4 regions of the Paenibacillus cucumis (ex Kampfer et al. 2016) genome follow, and region 1 is predicted to be linked to each of the others. Evidence: predicted binding sites of a transcription regulator. Region 1 holds the regulator's gene; each other region holds the start of a gene.
What was found. Region 1 encodes Rex, which represses fermentation and respiration genes when NADH is low (regulators of the CRP and FNR family bind a similar motif). Its sites were predicted from a motif close to TTGTGAAATATTTCACAA; they were not measured.
Positions count from the first base shown of each region.

Region 2: pflB (formate C-acetyltransferase) is a predicted target of Rex. The motif match lies at 1,577-1,594, and genes of this name have one in related genera.
Region 3: H7T88_RS10895 (TIGR04053 family radical SAM/SPASM domain-containing protein) is a predicted target of Rex. The motif match lies at 1,635-1,652, and genes of this name have one in related genera.
Region 4: H7T88_RS28115 (formate/nitrite transporter family protein) is a predicted target of Rex. The motif match lies at 1,258-1,275, and genes of this name have one in related genera.

Region 1 is NZ_JACLIC010000014.1:66,973-70,976, reverse strand. It holds gene H7T88_RS09200 (hypothetical protein) at 1-362, opposite strand, end outside; gene H7T88_RS09195 (amidohydrolase) at 407-1,714, opposite strand; gene H7T88_RS09190 (redox-sensing transcriptional repressor Rex) at 1,698-2,354, opposite strand; gene dinG (ATP-dependent DNA helicase DinG, 3'-5' exoribonuclease type) at 2,573-4,004, opposite strand, start outside.
Region 2 is NZ_JACLIC010000019.1:13,544-17,547, forward strand. It holds gene adhE (bifunctional acetaldehyde-CoA/alcohol dehydrogenase) at 1-622, shown strand, start outside; gene H7T88_RS28715 (hypothetical protein) at 1,268-1,396, shown strand; gene pflB (formate C-acetyltransferase) at 1,678-3,936, shown strand.
Region 3 is NZ_JACLIC010000018.1:113,520-117,523, forward strand. It holds gene H7T88_RS10885 (winged helix-turn-helix domain-containing protein) at 1-216, shown strand, start outside; gene H7T88_RS10890 (cobalamin-independent methionine synthase II family protein) at 364-1,524, shown strand; gene H7T88_RS10895 (TIGR04053 family radical SAM/SPASM domain-containing protein) at 1,713-2,903, shown strand; gene hemG (protoporphyrinogen oxidase) at 2,928-4,004, shown strand, end outside.
Region 4 is NZ_JACLIC010000057.1:17,550-21,553, forward strand. It holds gene H7T88_RS28115 (formate/nitrite transporter family protein) at 314-1,171, opposite strand; gene H7T88_RS28120 (FAD-dependent oxidoreductase) at 1,429-2,790, opposite strand; gene pelA (pectate lyase) at 3,367-4,004, shown strand, end outside.

The DNA of each region.
Region 1 (4,004 bases):
AAACGGTTGCGAATCTGCGTTTCGGACATCCCGTTCTGCAATAACTCACTGTGCACACCTGCCGCGCCTTGTACAGGCTGATTATTATTATCAAACTTGACCCAGACCATAATGTCCTGATTATCTTTGTTTTTAGCTGTCATCGTCCAGTATATGTTGTCAGCGCCACTCTTTTCGCCCCACACGTACTTCCGCAGTTCATCAGGTGCTGTAATGCCCAGCTGGTTCTGTGCCGATTCAATCGCCAATGCTTCTTCCTGCCGCTGATCCTGCGTGACATAGACGTAATATCGCTGAAGCCCAATCAAGATCAGAACGAGAATGAGCAGCGATATCCATATCCACTTCTTTTTTTTCTTCAAGAGTTGAACTTCCTTTCCCTAAAAGTGCGCATTGAAGTTGCCTCTTAACGCGCAAGCAATTGATCAAAGGCCAACTGGGATTCCCGCAAAATGCGCTCTTCATCCAGTGTTAAACATTCACCATGTTTTACGACTTGTTTGCCATCTACCCATACATGTTCCACATCTTTCGCCGAAGCCGAGTAAATTGCATGTGAAATCAAATCCGTGTGTGGATAGAAGTGAGCCTGTTCAATGTTGAGTGCAATAAAATCAGCCTTTTTACCAACTTTCAAAACTCCAGTATCGTTCAGGAAGATGGACTTCGCACCGTAAGCTGTTCCAAGAAGCAACGCTTCCCCGGCAGGTACGGCGGTAGGATCACCGGATACTCCTTTATGAATTAAAGCTGCAAGTCTCATTTCCTCAAACATATCGAGATTGTTGTTGCTTGCCGGTCCGTCTGTTCCTAAAGATACAGTAACTCCTGCTTTCAACAAAGCGGGAACACGAGCTACACCCGATGCAAGCTTCAAATTACTACCCGGATTATGGGATACAGCGACATCATGACGTGCCAAGATCTCGATCTCTTCATCGTTGAGATGCACAGCATGCGCTACGAGTGAAGGACGTGAGAAAAAGCCATGCTTCTCCAAATGTGCCACTGGACGCATGCCATAATCTGATACATTCTGCTCCACTTCACGAAGCGTCTCTGACATGTGCGTATGGAGAGGCAGGTTTAGATCATGCGCAACTTGAACAAGCTTCTCTATGTAATCTGGAGGGCATGTGTAAGGCGCGTGCGGAGAGATTACGGTTGTGATGCGTCCATCCGCCTGTCCATTCCATTCACGCGCAAACGCAGCGGACTCTTCGAGCTTTCGCATCTGCTCTTCTTCGGAGCACAGTCCAATGACACCGCGAGCCAGCGCAGCTCTTGCTCCTGACTGTTCAACCACTTTTGCTACCTGATCCATGTGGTCATACATGTCCAGGAAAGCTGTTGTTCCGCCTTTTAACATCTCAAGCACCGAAAGGGATGCTCCCCAATACACGTCCTCAGAAGTCATTTTGGCTTCCATTGGCCACATTTTTTCTTGTAACCACACTTGCAATGCCAGGTCATCACCATGACCTCGAAGCAGAGACATTGCCGCATGACCATGCGTATTGATCAGACCCGGCAGGAAGAGCAGTCCTTTTCCATCCACTTTAGGCAGGTTCTCGTCACCATCCGGAAGCGTCTCACCAATATGCACAATCTTGTCATTTTCAACGACCATATACCCTTGAATCACAGTCCAATTGGCACCTTCATTTACAGCAAATTTACCATTTTGGATTACCCATTTATTCGTTGTTGTCATCAAGCTCATCTTCCTTCCCGTTCTCCAAATAATAAGCCAAACTGAGCAAATCCGTTGTAAAGTCCGCATGATGAATCCGCACATGTGAAGGCGTCTTTAGAATCGTCGGCGCAAAATTCAGAATCGCCTCAATACCCGATTCAATCAGTTGATCGGCAACATTCTGAGCTTCCGTGTCCGGCACCGTGATGATCCCGATACGGATGTTATCTTTCTGAACCGCTTCTGTAAGTTCTTCCATAGGTTTGACCGTCAGGCTATTAATATTACTGCCAATCTTAGGCCCAAACGCATCAAAAATAGCGACAATTTTCATATTGTCCTTCAAATAAGCATTATAATTCGATAAGGCATGTCCGAGATTACCGGCCCCTACCAGAGCCACATTAATTTGCTGATCAATTTTCAAAATGTGACGAATCTTCTCGATCAGGTAAGACACATCATACCCGATTCCTTTACGACCAAAATCACCGAAATAAGCTAAATCTTTACGGATTTGAGCTGGATTCAAATCCAGTCGCTGTCCTAGCTCCTGCGAGGAAACCGTTGTCACCTCACGCTGAACCAACTCGTTTAAATAACGCAAATATACAGGCAGACGCCGTACTACCGCTTCTGATATTTTATCCGATTTCATCCTTGCTCCCCCTTACCATCGCCACGATTAAATAAATATTGAAAAGATGAGCATTCTGTATACATGCAATATCCATGCATGATGTCCTCATACAGAATGCCCGAATTATTAGGAATATAAGTTCATTAAAGCGCTGCCCTGTTCGAACTTTGTGAAGTCTTCTTCAAAGTTTAACGCCATGGTGAAGTCCAATGCAATGTTATAGCTTTACATCGTAATTATTTTTGAGTTTCTGCAGGTCGATCTAACCATTCAGCAATACGGGGAACCATCTGTTCTGTCAGCATATGCTCCATCTTTGGTCCAGGTAGCGAATACAGGAAGTACTTGCCGTAATAAGCTTCAATTACACGCGTATCATACACAATGACGATTCCGCGATCTTTGCCTGTCCGAACAAGCCTGCCGAACCCCTGCTTGAAGCGAATGACTGCCTGTGGCACAGAAAGCTTCATAAATGGATTTTTCTTCTGCTCTTGTAACAGTTCACTCTTCGCTTCCAGAAGCGGATGGTTAGGCGGCTGGAAAGGCAGTCTCACAATCGCAAGACAGGTCAGCGCTTCACCCGGAATATCGACGCCCTCCCAGAAGCTACTCGTACCCAGCAGGACTGCTGCTTTGGCATCCTGGAAGCGTCGGGTCAACTTCGAACGATTCCCGCTGTCAACACCTTGCCCCAGTAGCGAGATGTCATTCCCGGACAAAGCCTCTTTCAGTGGTTCATAGACTTGTCGAAGCATTTTATAAGAGGTAAACAGCACCATCATACGTCCTTGAGTTGCAATCGCCGTCTCAGCAAGAGAGTGCACCAGCATCTGTACAAAGTGCGCGTCCCCTACGCTCCCCTTCAAACTCGGGAAATCCCGCGGGATTACTAACAAAGCTTGTTCCCGATAATTGAATGGGGAAGGTAGCATCGAGGTCAGAAGCCGATTATTGTCGGCAGCTTCCTGCAAACCCAGTTGCTCAATCATGAACTGGAATGACTTATCCACCGACAGCGTAGCCGATGTAAGCACAACGCTTTTCTTTTTATCGAAAAACATCTCTTTCAATTGCGCGCTAACATCCACCGGAACAGCGTATAGCTGGAGTGACTTGCTACGGAACTGTCCGCTGGCCTCCATCCAGTACACGGTCTTGGCATCATCCATACGCATGAAGAATCTTAAATTCTCCTTCATCGTCGTCAGATCTTTCAAGAGCCCGGTGATATCAGTGATCAGACTGTCGGACTGATAATCATCCTGATCTTCTTTTACTTCGAGCAACAGTTTGTCACCCTTACGAACCAAATCACCCAATGTCACATAGATCTGGTTCTCCAAATCCTGCAACTCCTGCCACTTGGCAGGCTTCTGAGACGCTTTAAGCCGCAGCGAGAACTGTCCGGTCTCCCCTGGAGAAGCATCACTCCGTTCAGGCAGAAGACCAAACAGAGCATCGCTCAGACGATCCCACATTTCCTTCACTTCAACGGCAAGGGGAAACATCTGATCCACCATTGAACCCCATTGTACACCGTTCTCGTGCCCTGACAACTGGGAGCGGAGCATTGGGAGCTGACCGTTACGACTATCTTTAAACAAACGGGTCAGTGTGTGTACGAGCGTAAAATACTTCATGTGAAGCCCAAGGTGTTTACCCGCT
Region 2 (4,004 bases), on a different contig from region 1:
ACATGCGATTGAAGCGTACGTATCTGTTATGGCGAATGACTATACAGATGGTCTGGCAATCAAAGCCATCCAACTGGTGTTCCAATACCTGGAGCAATCGTCACTGCAAGGTGACAAACTGGCACGCGAGAAAATGCATAATGCTTCCACGATTGCTGGTATGGCTTTTGCCAACGCGTTCCTGGGCATTAACCACAGCTTGGCGCATAAATGGGGAGGTCAATATCACACCGCACACGGACGCACCAATGCTATCCTATTACCACACGTTATTCGTTACAATGCGAAAAAACCGACGAAATTTGCATCGTTCCCGAAATATTCGCACTTTGTGGCAGATGAGCGGTACGCCGAAATCGCACGTATTCTCGGATTACCAGCACGCACAACCGAAGAAGGCGTGAACAGCTTGATTAAAGCCATCCGTGATCTGAACAAAAAACTGGGCATCGAGGAATCGTTCCAGGAAATCGGATTTGACGCGAAAGACTTCGAATCGCGTGTAGACTACTTGGCAGATCGTGCCTTCGAAGACCAATGTACAACAGCGAATCCAAAACTGCCGCTGGTCACTGAACTTGCCGATGTGTATCGCAACGCTTTCTATGGCAAATTTGAATAACAAGCAACATAAATTACAACTTAGCACTTCAAGTTAAAGCAATTGATTCAGGGGTTCTCCACATTGGGGAGCCCCGATTGCTGTATAGTTGCATAGCCGAAGGAAAGAACGGAGAGATAGGAAAGGAGGTGAGGCAAAGAGGGCAGAGAAACGAGAAACGAAGCCCTCATTTATCAGTCCGCTAGACAGGTCTTGTGCAAGGTCGAAGCGGACCGTCCACAGGCACAGTGTAGACTAAGTTATCGCAGAGAGTCAAAATGGGCAGAAAAACGGAGAGGCGGAGCGTCCGTTTTTCAGGAGCGATCTAGTCTCATGCATGAACGAGGTCACACGAACAACGTACCAGTAGAGTTGTAGCAAAGTGATACCCGCGTAAGCAGTAGAAAAAGGATGGGCAGAAAAACGGAGAAGCGAAGCGTCCGTTTTTTAGGAGCGATCTAGTCCCATGAATGAACGAGGTCACACGAAGAACGTACCAGTAGAGTTGTAGCAAATTGATACCCGCGTAAGCAGCACAAAAATGGGCAGAAAAACGGAGAAGCGAAGCGTCCGTTTTTCAGGAACCTATATCATGCCCTTGGTTGCTCCGAGCATAGCGGAGCAATGGTTCCCCAAAATGCTAGGAACAAAGGGGGAGGTGGCTGTTTGCACAGAGAGGTTCACACGATAACGGAGCGGGCAGGACAGACGGAAGAAGCGAAGCGTTCGCATTTATCACCGGATTTTCACTTTGGAAAAGTGAATCGAAAAAATCCGGGGATAACGGCGATCTGAAGTTGTTCTGCCCGCGGAGTGGTCAAGTGTGAACAACCGTGGCGCAGTGCAATAAGACAACATCCAAAGTTTGTGATAAAAATCACAGATGGTGTGACTTGCTCGACGTATACTGAAAATATAAGAAAAACATTCATTCTGCGGTTCCGGTTCCCCAGTAGAGAGAACGTGTTCCGGATCATGTGAAACAATTCACATAAATCGCGGCTTTGGACACATGATGATACGTCTATTGCAACAATATAATGTGTCCAGAAATCCAAAAAAGCGGAGGGATTACGATGTCGGTGATCGAAAAAGATGTTAAACAACAAACAGGCTGGAGAAACTTTACCAAAGGAACATGGACCAAGACGGTTAATGTGAATGATTTTCTGGAACATAACCTTTCCCCATATTATGGCGATGAGGCGTTCCTTGCAGGTGCAACCCAGAATACCAAAGAATTGTGGGATATTGTATCCGACCTGACCAAAAAAGAACGGGATAACGGTGGTGTGCTTGACGTTGATGTGAATACGCCTGCAACAATTACTTCCCACCAACCGGGATATTTGGATCAAAGCAAAGAGCAGATTGTCGGAGTTCAAACAGACGCTCCGTTCAAACGTTCCATTCAGCCATTCGGCGGAATTCGCATGATGATTGATGCTTGTGAAGCATACGGGTTCGAAATGCCACAAGGTGTCATTGATATATTTACAAACATTCGTAAAACGCATAACCAAGGTGTATTCGATGCTTACACTTCCGAGATGCGTGCAGCACGTAAAGCGGGTATTATCACAGGTTTGCCGGATGCTTACGGTCGTGGCCGGATCATCGGTGACTATCGCCGGGTAGCTTTGTACGGAGTAGACTTCCTGATTCGTAATAAAAAAGGTGAGCTCAATGCACTTGAAGTTGATGTTATTGATGAAGATGTCATTCGTTTGCGCGAAGAGTTGTCCGAACAGATTCGTGCACTGCAAGAACTGAAACAACTGGGCGAGATGCATGGCTTCGATATTTCATTACCAGCAACAACGGCTAAAGAAGCATTCCAATGGTTGTACTTCGGCTACCTTGCAGCGATCAAAGAACAGAACGGTGCTGCAATGTCCCTTGGACGTGTATCTTCATTCCTGGATATCTACATTGAACGTGATTTGCAAGAAGGTATTCTGACAGAAGAACAGGCTCAAGAACTGGTTGACCACTTTGTCATGAAACTGCGGATTGTTAAATTCCTGCGCACGCCGGATTACAACGAATTGTTCAGTGGTGACCCAACATGGGTAACAGAGTCTATCGGCGGGATGTCCGTCAACGGCGAGACACGTGTAACCAAAAACAGCTTCCGTTTCCTGCACACACTGCACAACCTGGGACCTGCTCCGGAGCCGAACTTGACTGTTCTGTGGTCCACGAAGTTACCTGAAGCTTTCAAAGATTATTGCAGTAAAGTATCGATCGAAACCAGTTCCATCCAGTATGAAAATGATGATCTGATGCGTCCAATCTATGGCGATGATTATGGTATTGCCTGCTGTGTATCTGCAATGAAGATCGGTAAACAAATGCAGTTCTTCGGCGCACGGGCCAACTTGGCGAAAGCATTACTGTATGCGATCAACGGTGGACGTGACGAAAAATCGGGAGCACAGGTTGGTCCGGAGTATCCTGCTATTACAAGTGAGGTACTGGATTATAATGAAGTGATGAAACGCTTCAAACCGATGATGGAGTGGCTCGCTAAACTGTACATGAACACTCTTAACGTCATCCACTACATGCATGATAAATACAGCTACGAGCGGATTGAAATGGCGCTCCATGACCGTGACATTCTACGTACGATGGCTTGTGGTATCGCGGGACTGTCGGTAGCAGCGGACTCACTCAGTGCCATCAAATATGCCAAAGTTAAACCGATTCGCAACGAACAAGGCATTGCCGTTGATTTTGAAATTGAAGGTGAATTCCCTTGTTACGGCAACAACGATGACAGTGTAGATAGCATTGCTGTAGAGCTGGTAGAAAGCTTCATGAGCATGATTCGCAAGCACAAAGCCTATCGTAACGCAATGCCAACGCAATCTGTACTGACCATCACTTCCAACGTGGTGTATGGTAAGAAAACAGGAACAACACCGGATGGACGTAAAGCAGGCGAACCATTTGCACCAGGGGCGAACCCAATGCATGGACGGGATAAAAAAGGTGCACTGGCATCGCTCGGTTCTGTAGCAAAACTGCCTTATGAACACAGCCTTGATGGTATTTCCAACACCTTCTCCATTGTGCCAAAAGCACTGGGTAAAGAAGATGCTACACGCAAATCCAATCTGACTGCGATGATGGATGGATATTTTGGTCAAAATGCGCATCACTTGAACGTAAACGTATTTGATCGTCAGCAACTGATTGATGCAATGGATCACCCGGAACAATATCCGCAATTAACTGTACGGGTGTCCGGTTACGCAGTTAACTTTATTAAACTGACACGTGAGCAACAACTGGATGTTATTAATCGTACGTTCCACGGTTCGATGTAAGTTACTTTTCCAGTAGTCCAGTCAAGTATTCTGATTCAACATAAAAATGAACGCATAGCGGATGCGAA
Region 3 (4,004 bases), on a different contig from region 1:
GGTTATTATGTGTTGCCTTTACTGTATGGAGACCGGTTCATTGGGAGAGCCGAGATTATCGTGGAACGGAAATCTGGAAGGCTTGTTGTTAAACATGTCTGGTACGAAAAAGACATGCAGCCAACCGAAGAACTTGTAGCCGTGGTGAAGGAATGTTTCGAGCGGTTTGCAATATTCAATGACTGTGAGACGATTTCAATAGAGGGAAAAGACTAAAAACTAAACATCAAAATTGAAGAGCATACATGTGTTTGTTCCCCAGTTGTTATAGCTTGAAACTATAACCAGTCATACTTTTTTGGTATCTCTTCTAACCCCTCTCCGCGTGATATGATAATCATATACAACGAGGGGGTTATTTACATGACTGACAAGTTCCAGATCGTAGGCAGTTTATTGCGGCCGGAAGAGCTGCTGACATATAAAACACAGATTGAACACCGGGATGATATCCAGTATCCATTCTATGAAAACTTTCAAGGATACCAGCAATGTGAGACGAAAGCGATTGAACAAGTGATCCAAAAAGAGATCGAGAACGACTTGTCTGTTATCACGGACGGCGAATTCTCCAAATCGATGTGGCATCTCGACTTTGTGTGGGGATTTGGCGGAGTGGAGCGGTATATTGCGGATCATGGGTACTTTTTCCGGGATGTGGACGGCACTTCTAAATATGAAACACGTAAAGATATCGGGCTGCGTATTACGGGGCAACTGAGCGGCAAGAATCATCATTTCATTCAACTGTTCAAGCAGTTACAAGACCAAGCGGGTGACCAGCAGACCAAACTTTGCATTCCATCGCCGTCCCATATTTTCGGTGAATTATCGTGGTCGGACAACATTGGGGGCAAGGATGCCGTATACCAGAATACACAGGAGCTGAAAGCCGGCTTGGTAAGTGCTTATAAGGAATTTGTGCAGGAGTTTGCAACTGCGGGTGGTAAAATTCTGCAAATGGATGACTGTCTCTGGGAGCTGTTTGCCGATGACAATCCGAACTCGCCTTTTACCGGAGAGCATATCAATCAAGAGGACGTACAGGGTCTCGCCACGGAGTTTATTGATATCAACAATACGGTCATTGACTTCGGTCATAGTCTGGGTCTGAAAATGTGGACACATAACTGCCGCGGCAACTATGACTCCCGTAACATGGGCGGCGGATCGTATGTGAAGATTGCGAATCTGTTCCTGAAGCAATTGAAGTATGATCGTTTCTTCCTGGAGTGGGATGATGATCGTGCGGGTTCCATCGAAGCGCTGGAAGTGTTCAAAGACAGACCGGATACAGAAATTGTATTGGGTCTGCTGTCCTCCAAAACAAGTACGCTCGATGATGAGGAGCGCGTGGTTCGTCTGCTGGACGAAGCCTCCAAGATCATTGACAAAGATAGGCTACTGCTGTCTCACCAATGTGGTTTTGCCTCCTGTGATGGCGGGAACGAACTGAGCGAAGCCCAGCAGTGGGCGAAGATTCATCAGGGTCAGCAAATTGCGAAGCAATACTGGGGCAACTAATTTCTATAACATATAGATATTTTCATAGGGCGATCTTTTCCGAGCAGGATTCGGGAGAGGTCGCCTTTTTATTTTAACTGATTCGTTGCCGTGTGATCGTTATGTCCGTTTTGTGATTCTTCTCACTTTCCTGACCCGACATCTGCTCTACACTTAATGGCATGTAGATAGGGGGAGAATGGATGACGATGCCACAGATCAAGGGGCAAATGCAGCAGTTAAGGCCGCAGATGAAGCCACGTGATTATACCCAATATCCGTTCATCGTGATCTGGGAAGTGACCCGGGCATGTGCGCTGAAATGTGTGCATTGCCGGGCAGAGGCCCAGTATCGGGCTGATCCACGTCAACTGACCACCGAACAGGGAAAAAGGCTGATAGATGATATTGCCGCTATGCAGGAACAACCATTATTTGTTTTCACGGGGGGTGACCCGCTAATGCGGCCAGATCTGTTTGAACTGGCGGAGTATGCGATTCGGGAGAAGGGGCTACCCGTGTCCATGACGCCTAGTGCCACCCCGAAGGTCACTCAAGCGGCAATTATGCAAGCGAAGGAAGTCGGTTTATCCCGCTGGGCGTTTAGTCTGGATGGGTCAACGGCCGAGATCCATGATCATTTTCGCGGAACCAGAGGTTCTTATGATATGACGATGAGGGGCATTCGATTTTTGCAGGAAGCAGCCATTCCGATTCAAATCAACACGACCGTTTCCCGTTATAACCTCCACGATCTGGAGGCCATCAGCCGTAAGGTGAAAGAGATGGGCGTTGTGCTGTGGAGTCTGTTTTTCCTCATTCCGACAGGCAGAGCTCAGGAGAAAGATATGATCACAGCGGAAGAGCATGAACAGGTCATGAAGTGGATGGTGCAGCTTGCTCATGAGATGCCTTACGGTGTGAAATCAACGGAGGCGCCTCACTACAGACGAGTAATGATACAGCAACGGACAGCAGGAGCAGAACAGGCCTCAGAGCAGAACTCCAAGCAAGGCTTAGAACTTCAATCCGAGCAGAGCGCAGGAAATCATGCAGATCTTGCCAAGGGTCTCGCCAAACGCAAAGATATGCTGGGACGTGCACCGCAAGGGGTCAATGATGGGGACGGGTTTGTGTTTATCAGTCACACGGGGGACGTCTATCCTAGCGGTTTCTTGCCCGTGGTGTGCGGTAATGTGAAGAATGAGTCGCTAATTGAGGTGTACCGGAATTCACCGGTGATGCAGACCTTACGGGATAAGTCGAAATTGAACGGAAAATGTGCAGTCTGCGAGTACAAAACGATGTGTGGTGGCTCCAGAGCAAGAGCGTATGCAATGACGGGAGATTACATGGACAGTGATCCTTCCTGTGCCTATATCCCGGCGGCGCTGCGTTAAAGTTTATATGGCGGGAAGTGTGGCATGGATAATCAACGCACGAAACAAGTTGTCATCGCTGGCGGTGGCATTACCGGATTGAGCGCAGCTTATTATATCGAACAGTTTTGCAGAGCGAATGATGTTGCAGCAGAACTTATTATTGTTGAAAAAAATGATCGATTCGGTGGACATGTGCACACCGGTAAAAGGGATGGATTCGTGATCGAACGGGGGCCCGATTCTTTTCTCGCACGGAAAACCTCCATCATTGAGCTTATGCAGGAGCTCGGTATGGGTGAAGAACTCGTTGGTACGCGTCCAGGGGTGTCGCATAGCTATATCGCCTATCGGAATAAACTGCATCCGATCCCGGATGGCTTTATGCTCGGTGTGCCTACGAAGTGGAAACCCTTCGTAACAACTCGTTTATTGTCCCTTCGGGGCAAGGTGCGAGCAGCGGCAGATCTTGTTTTGCCGCGGAGGTCGAGCAGGGAGGATGAGTCTCTGGGGCAACTGCTACGCAGACGCCTTGGCGATGAAGTACTGGAGCAGATCGCCGAGCCGCTCTTGGCAGGCATATATGCAGGCAATGCGGACGGACTGAGCGTACAAGCAACGTTTCCAATGCTACAGGAAACGGAGCAAAAACACCGTAGCCTGATCGTGGGCATGCTGGGTGTGAGAAAAAGCCGCGCCCCAAAGCAAACAGTCAAGCCTACGGCTCAAACCACAACGGAGTCTACGTCACAACCTACAACTATATCGGCAACCCGTCCAGCTCCCAAACCCGCATCAAAACCATCGGGCACGGCCACTCGAAGCATGTTTTTGAGTGCACGGGGCGGACTGGAAGGTGTGGTAACGCAACTTGAACAGACACTTTCTTCCACAGCGCATTTGATCAGGAACACGGCAATTTCCCGTGTGTCGAAAGCAGAACAAGAGCAAGGAAAAGATACTATACGTTATACGGTTCAGTTTAACAATGGAACGACGCTTGCGGCGGATGCGGTAGTGGTTGCGACTCCAGCGTATGCAGCAGCGGATATGCTTGCACATGAGCATGAGGCGATTGCAGAACACCTGCGTGCGATCCCGTATGCTTCGGTGATGAACGTC
Region 4 (4,004 bases), on a different contig from region 1:
CGAAAAAAGTTTTCTGCCTATGATTCATTCTCTGAACCCTAGGGTAAATTAAGAACAAGGCATTAGGCTGGTGTTTCCCCACTTCCTCCTCATGCCATATCATGGACCACTCCCGAAATTCGCCATGCTCAGGTTTCGTTCCCCCGAACCTTGTCATGGCGAATTTAATTTTGGGCAAAAAAAAGATGGCCACCTCCCATCTCCCCACGATCAACCCTGTCGTGAAGCGATGAGATGCACCATCTCACTTCGTTATTCCGTATTCTTACAAATATGATGCTACAATGCTCCTAAGTGTCGACTCTCCCATAAATTACGCCTGTTTACTCCACATCGCTCTGCCTTCTGCTTCCACTGAAGAAACCATAGCAGGAACAACCGTCTCCGGCTTGGCCGCTGGCTCTGTTTTACGCAGATATACCATCCAATACGCAGCCGCTACGAACAACGCTCCACCCGTCAGATTACCTAGCCAAACCGGAATAAAATTCATGACGTACTGGCCCCAGGAAAAGTGCCCCTCAAAGATCGCCGCTGGAATCAGAAACATGTTGGCCACAACGTGCTGAAATCCGATAGCCACAAACGCCATCGTTGGAAACCAAATGCCCAGAATTTTACCGCTCATCGTATCGGATGCATAAGACAGCCAGACAGCCAGCGCTACCAGCCAGTTACAGCCTATGCCTGAGATAAAAGCCTGCAGGAAGCTGTCATGCAATTTGTGTCCTGCCATATCAACCACTTTGCTCAGGTATACACCCTCTGCGGTGAGCCCAAGCACATGACCAAAGAAAAAGGCCACAAACAATGCACCGAGCAGATTACCCACGGTCACAAGTAGCAGGTTCTTCAACATGCTGGCTGGAGAGATTTTACGTGTGATTGCAGCGAGCGGTACAGCCATCATATTGCCCGTTAACAGTTCTCCACCACCAATCAAGACCAGAATCAGACCTACCGGGAACACCGCCGCTCCGATAAACGTTGCAATGCTCCCCCACTCCGCTGGTGCAGATGCAATTACGCGAATATCGAGCAGAAACCCAAGCGCAATAAAGGCTCCCGCCAGGAAACCAAGAATCAGCACAGAAGAAACCGGATTCTGTGCTTTCTTAACACCAGCCTGCGCCGTATATCGTGCAACCTCCAGAGGTGTTTTGGTCGCCATATGTCATCCTCTCCTTTGTCTTCTATCCGTTCGCAAATCATTGAATTCATCTATGGTTTTATTGTATCTCGACCTTGTCGAAAACTTTGTGCAAATAATCACAAAGTAATCTAAGAAGATGATTCAATTTGCTACTTAGACGACAAAAAAAGAAGACTGACGATATGATCGCCAGCCTTCCTTCTGTCTTTATTTTATGATGTACCCAATTTTAATATCGTTGCTAGCCGCCTACATTCATGACTCACCTCACCGACTTACACCAGCGCTGGCGCTTTAACCTCTACCGGAGGCAGGGCTTGCAGACCTGCTGTGTTCAGGAAGTTCCAAGGTTTGTTGTAGTGCGGTTGGAAGAAGAAGTCGATAAACGCCAGCTCATCCACCGTCATGTTGTTCTGAATACAAACCGAGATCGTATTGATCGACTGCGTCAGATCCACTTGTGACATTACCTGTGCACCGACAATCCGGCGAGTCGCTTGTTCATAAACCACTTTAAGCAACAGTTTCTCAGCCGTTGGCATGAATTCAGGACGGTAGCTGTCTTCCAGAACAACCGATTCGACAACAAGCCCCTCTTCTTTAGCAGACATCTCGGTCATTCCTGTTCCTGCAATATTTTGCTCATAAATTTTGATGCCCGATGTGCCCTGTGTTCCCATATAAGGTGTCGTTGGACGAACCAGGTTTCTCGCTACGAGTGTACCCATCCGCACGGCGTTTGTTGCTAGTGGAATGTAAGCCGCTTTGCCGGTTGGATTGTAGTGGATCGCACAGCTGTCACCTGCAGCAAATACATCTTCCTGACTAGTTTGCATATATTTATCGACGATAATTGCACCGTTTGGCAACATATCCACTTGGCCTTTAAGCAGCTCTGTATTCGGGCGGAATCCGATGCAGAGAATGACCAAGTCAGTCTCAAACTCCCCTTTGGATGTGATGACTTTGGTTACTTTGCCGTTCTCGCCCGTAAATTTCTGTACGGTTTGACCGAGAGCCAGTTTAATGCCTTTATTCGTGAGCGTATCTTCAATTCCATCTGTAAATTCAGGATCAAGGTATTTGTTCAAAATACGATCCACACTGTCGATCAGCGTCACTTCTTTACCGTTCATCTGGAATGCCTCGACCAGTTCCACACCGATGTATCCTGCGCCGACTACAGTAACACGTTTCGCATCTTTGGCTTTTTCGATAATAGTGTTGGAGTGATTGTAGTTTTTGCAAAGCAGGATGTTTTCCATCTCGATGCCTTCCAGCTTCGGTACAACAGGCCATGAACCTGTAGTCACGATCAGTTTGTCAAATGTATCTTCAAATTCTTCCCCGGTTTGCAGATTTTTAGCCCGCAAGGTGTGGCCTTTGGCATCCACTGCTGTAACTTCGTGAAGCATCTTGGTAACTACCCCGAGATCTGCCAATTGATTCGGCGAAGAGTAGAACAGGCCGTCAGGGTCTCTGACCACTCCACCTACGTAGAGCGCAATACCGCATGACAGGAAAGAGATATTATCATTGCGTTCATATACGGTAATGGTGGCATCCGGGTATAATTTGGCGGTATTTACGATGGCTGCTGTTCCTGCGTGTGTACATCCGATGACTGCGATTTTCATGAGAGTTCCTCCTTGGAGTATATAAAATAATGAGTTTAATAAACATGGTTAAGGTTGTGAAATATTTCACTATTCATTCGGTAGATCACTTGTGATTTATTTCACTTTATATACTCATTATAATGTGATCTTTTTCACATTGCAATAGGTTTTGCAAAAATAAATTCAAATTCCTCATAAAACATGCGACAGTTCTACTTTTGTCTTAAGTTCGCCATAGATTTTTATACGTTATAAGTACGGACCCAATCTTATTTTCACTGCTTACATTTTCCCCGAGTTGCCTATTGCTTATGCCCTCCAAATCATTCAAATTCCGTTTTAGCGCAGTACCAGCTATCTTCTATCGAACACACAATAGGCAGGATGAATGAACAGAATGCGAAAATGGATGCCATTTAAAATTAAAGGTTGATTTCTTTATTAGTAAGCGCTCACAATATATAGAATCCTTTTATTGGATTATATAATATATATGTTCCATATTAGTTCGGGAAAATAATAGCTTAAGGAGGCGTTCATTTGAGTAAACCTAAATTGTTAGCCCCATTACGCATCATACCCCTTGCACTTTCTATGGCCATGATCACTGCCGCATTAGTCACTCCACATGCCGCTGCTGCCGATGTTAATGCTTCCTCCGCCCCAGTGACAATTAAAACCGAAGTGTTGCCGAGCCAGAAATCCAGTTCTACCCTTGGAGATGTGTCCTCTTTGTTGCAGAAATTCAGGGATATAAGCAACTTCGCGACTGGGGATCTCGCCAAAGATACGGCTTATGCACTGAATATCGTATCCTGGCAGATGCCGCACGGAGGCTTTTACAAAGACATGGAGAAACAATATGCAGCACCTTGGGATGGTGTAACGGAACGTTCTGGCTGGAAAGACCCGAGCGGTGTTGAGCTTGGAACCTTTGATAATGATGCTACAACATCGGAAATCCGCTTCCTGACTGAAATGTATGTCAAAACCGGTAATCCGATCTTTAAGGACAGTGTCCGCAAAGCCGTTGATTTTATTCTCGTGTCACAGTACCCTTCGGGTGGCTGGCCTCAGGTCTATCCTAAACGCAGTAATTATTCGGATGCCGTAACGTACAATGACAATGCGATGGTGCAAACGATGATTCTGCTGGACGATATCACCCAGCGCAAACATGGATTCGATAATGATATCCTGACGAGCCAGGAACGCAGTAAACTAAAGGCCGC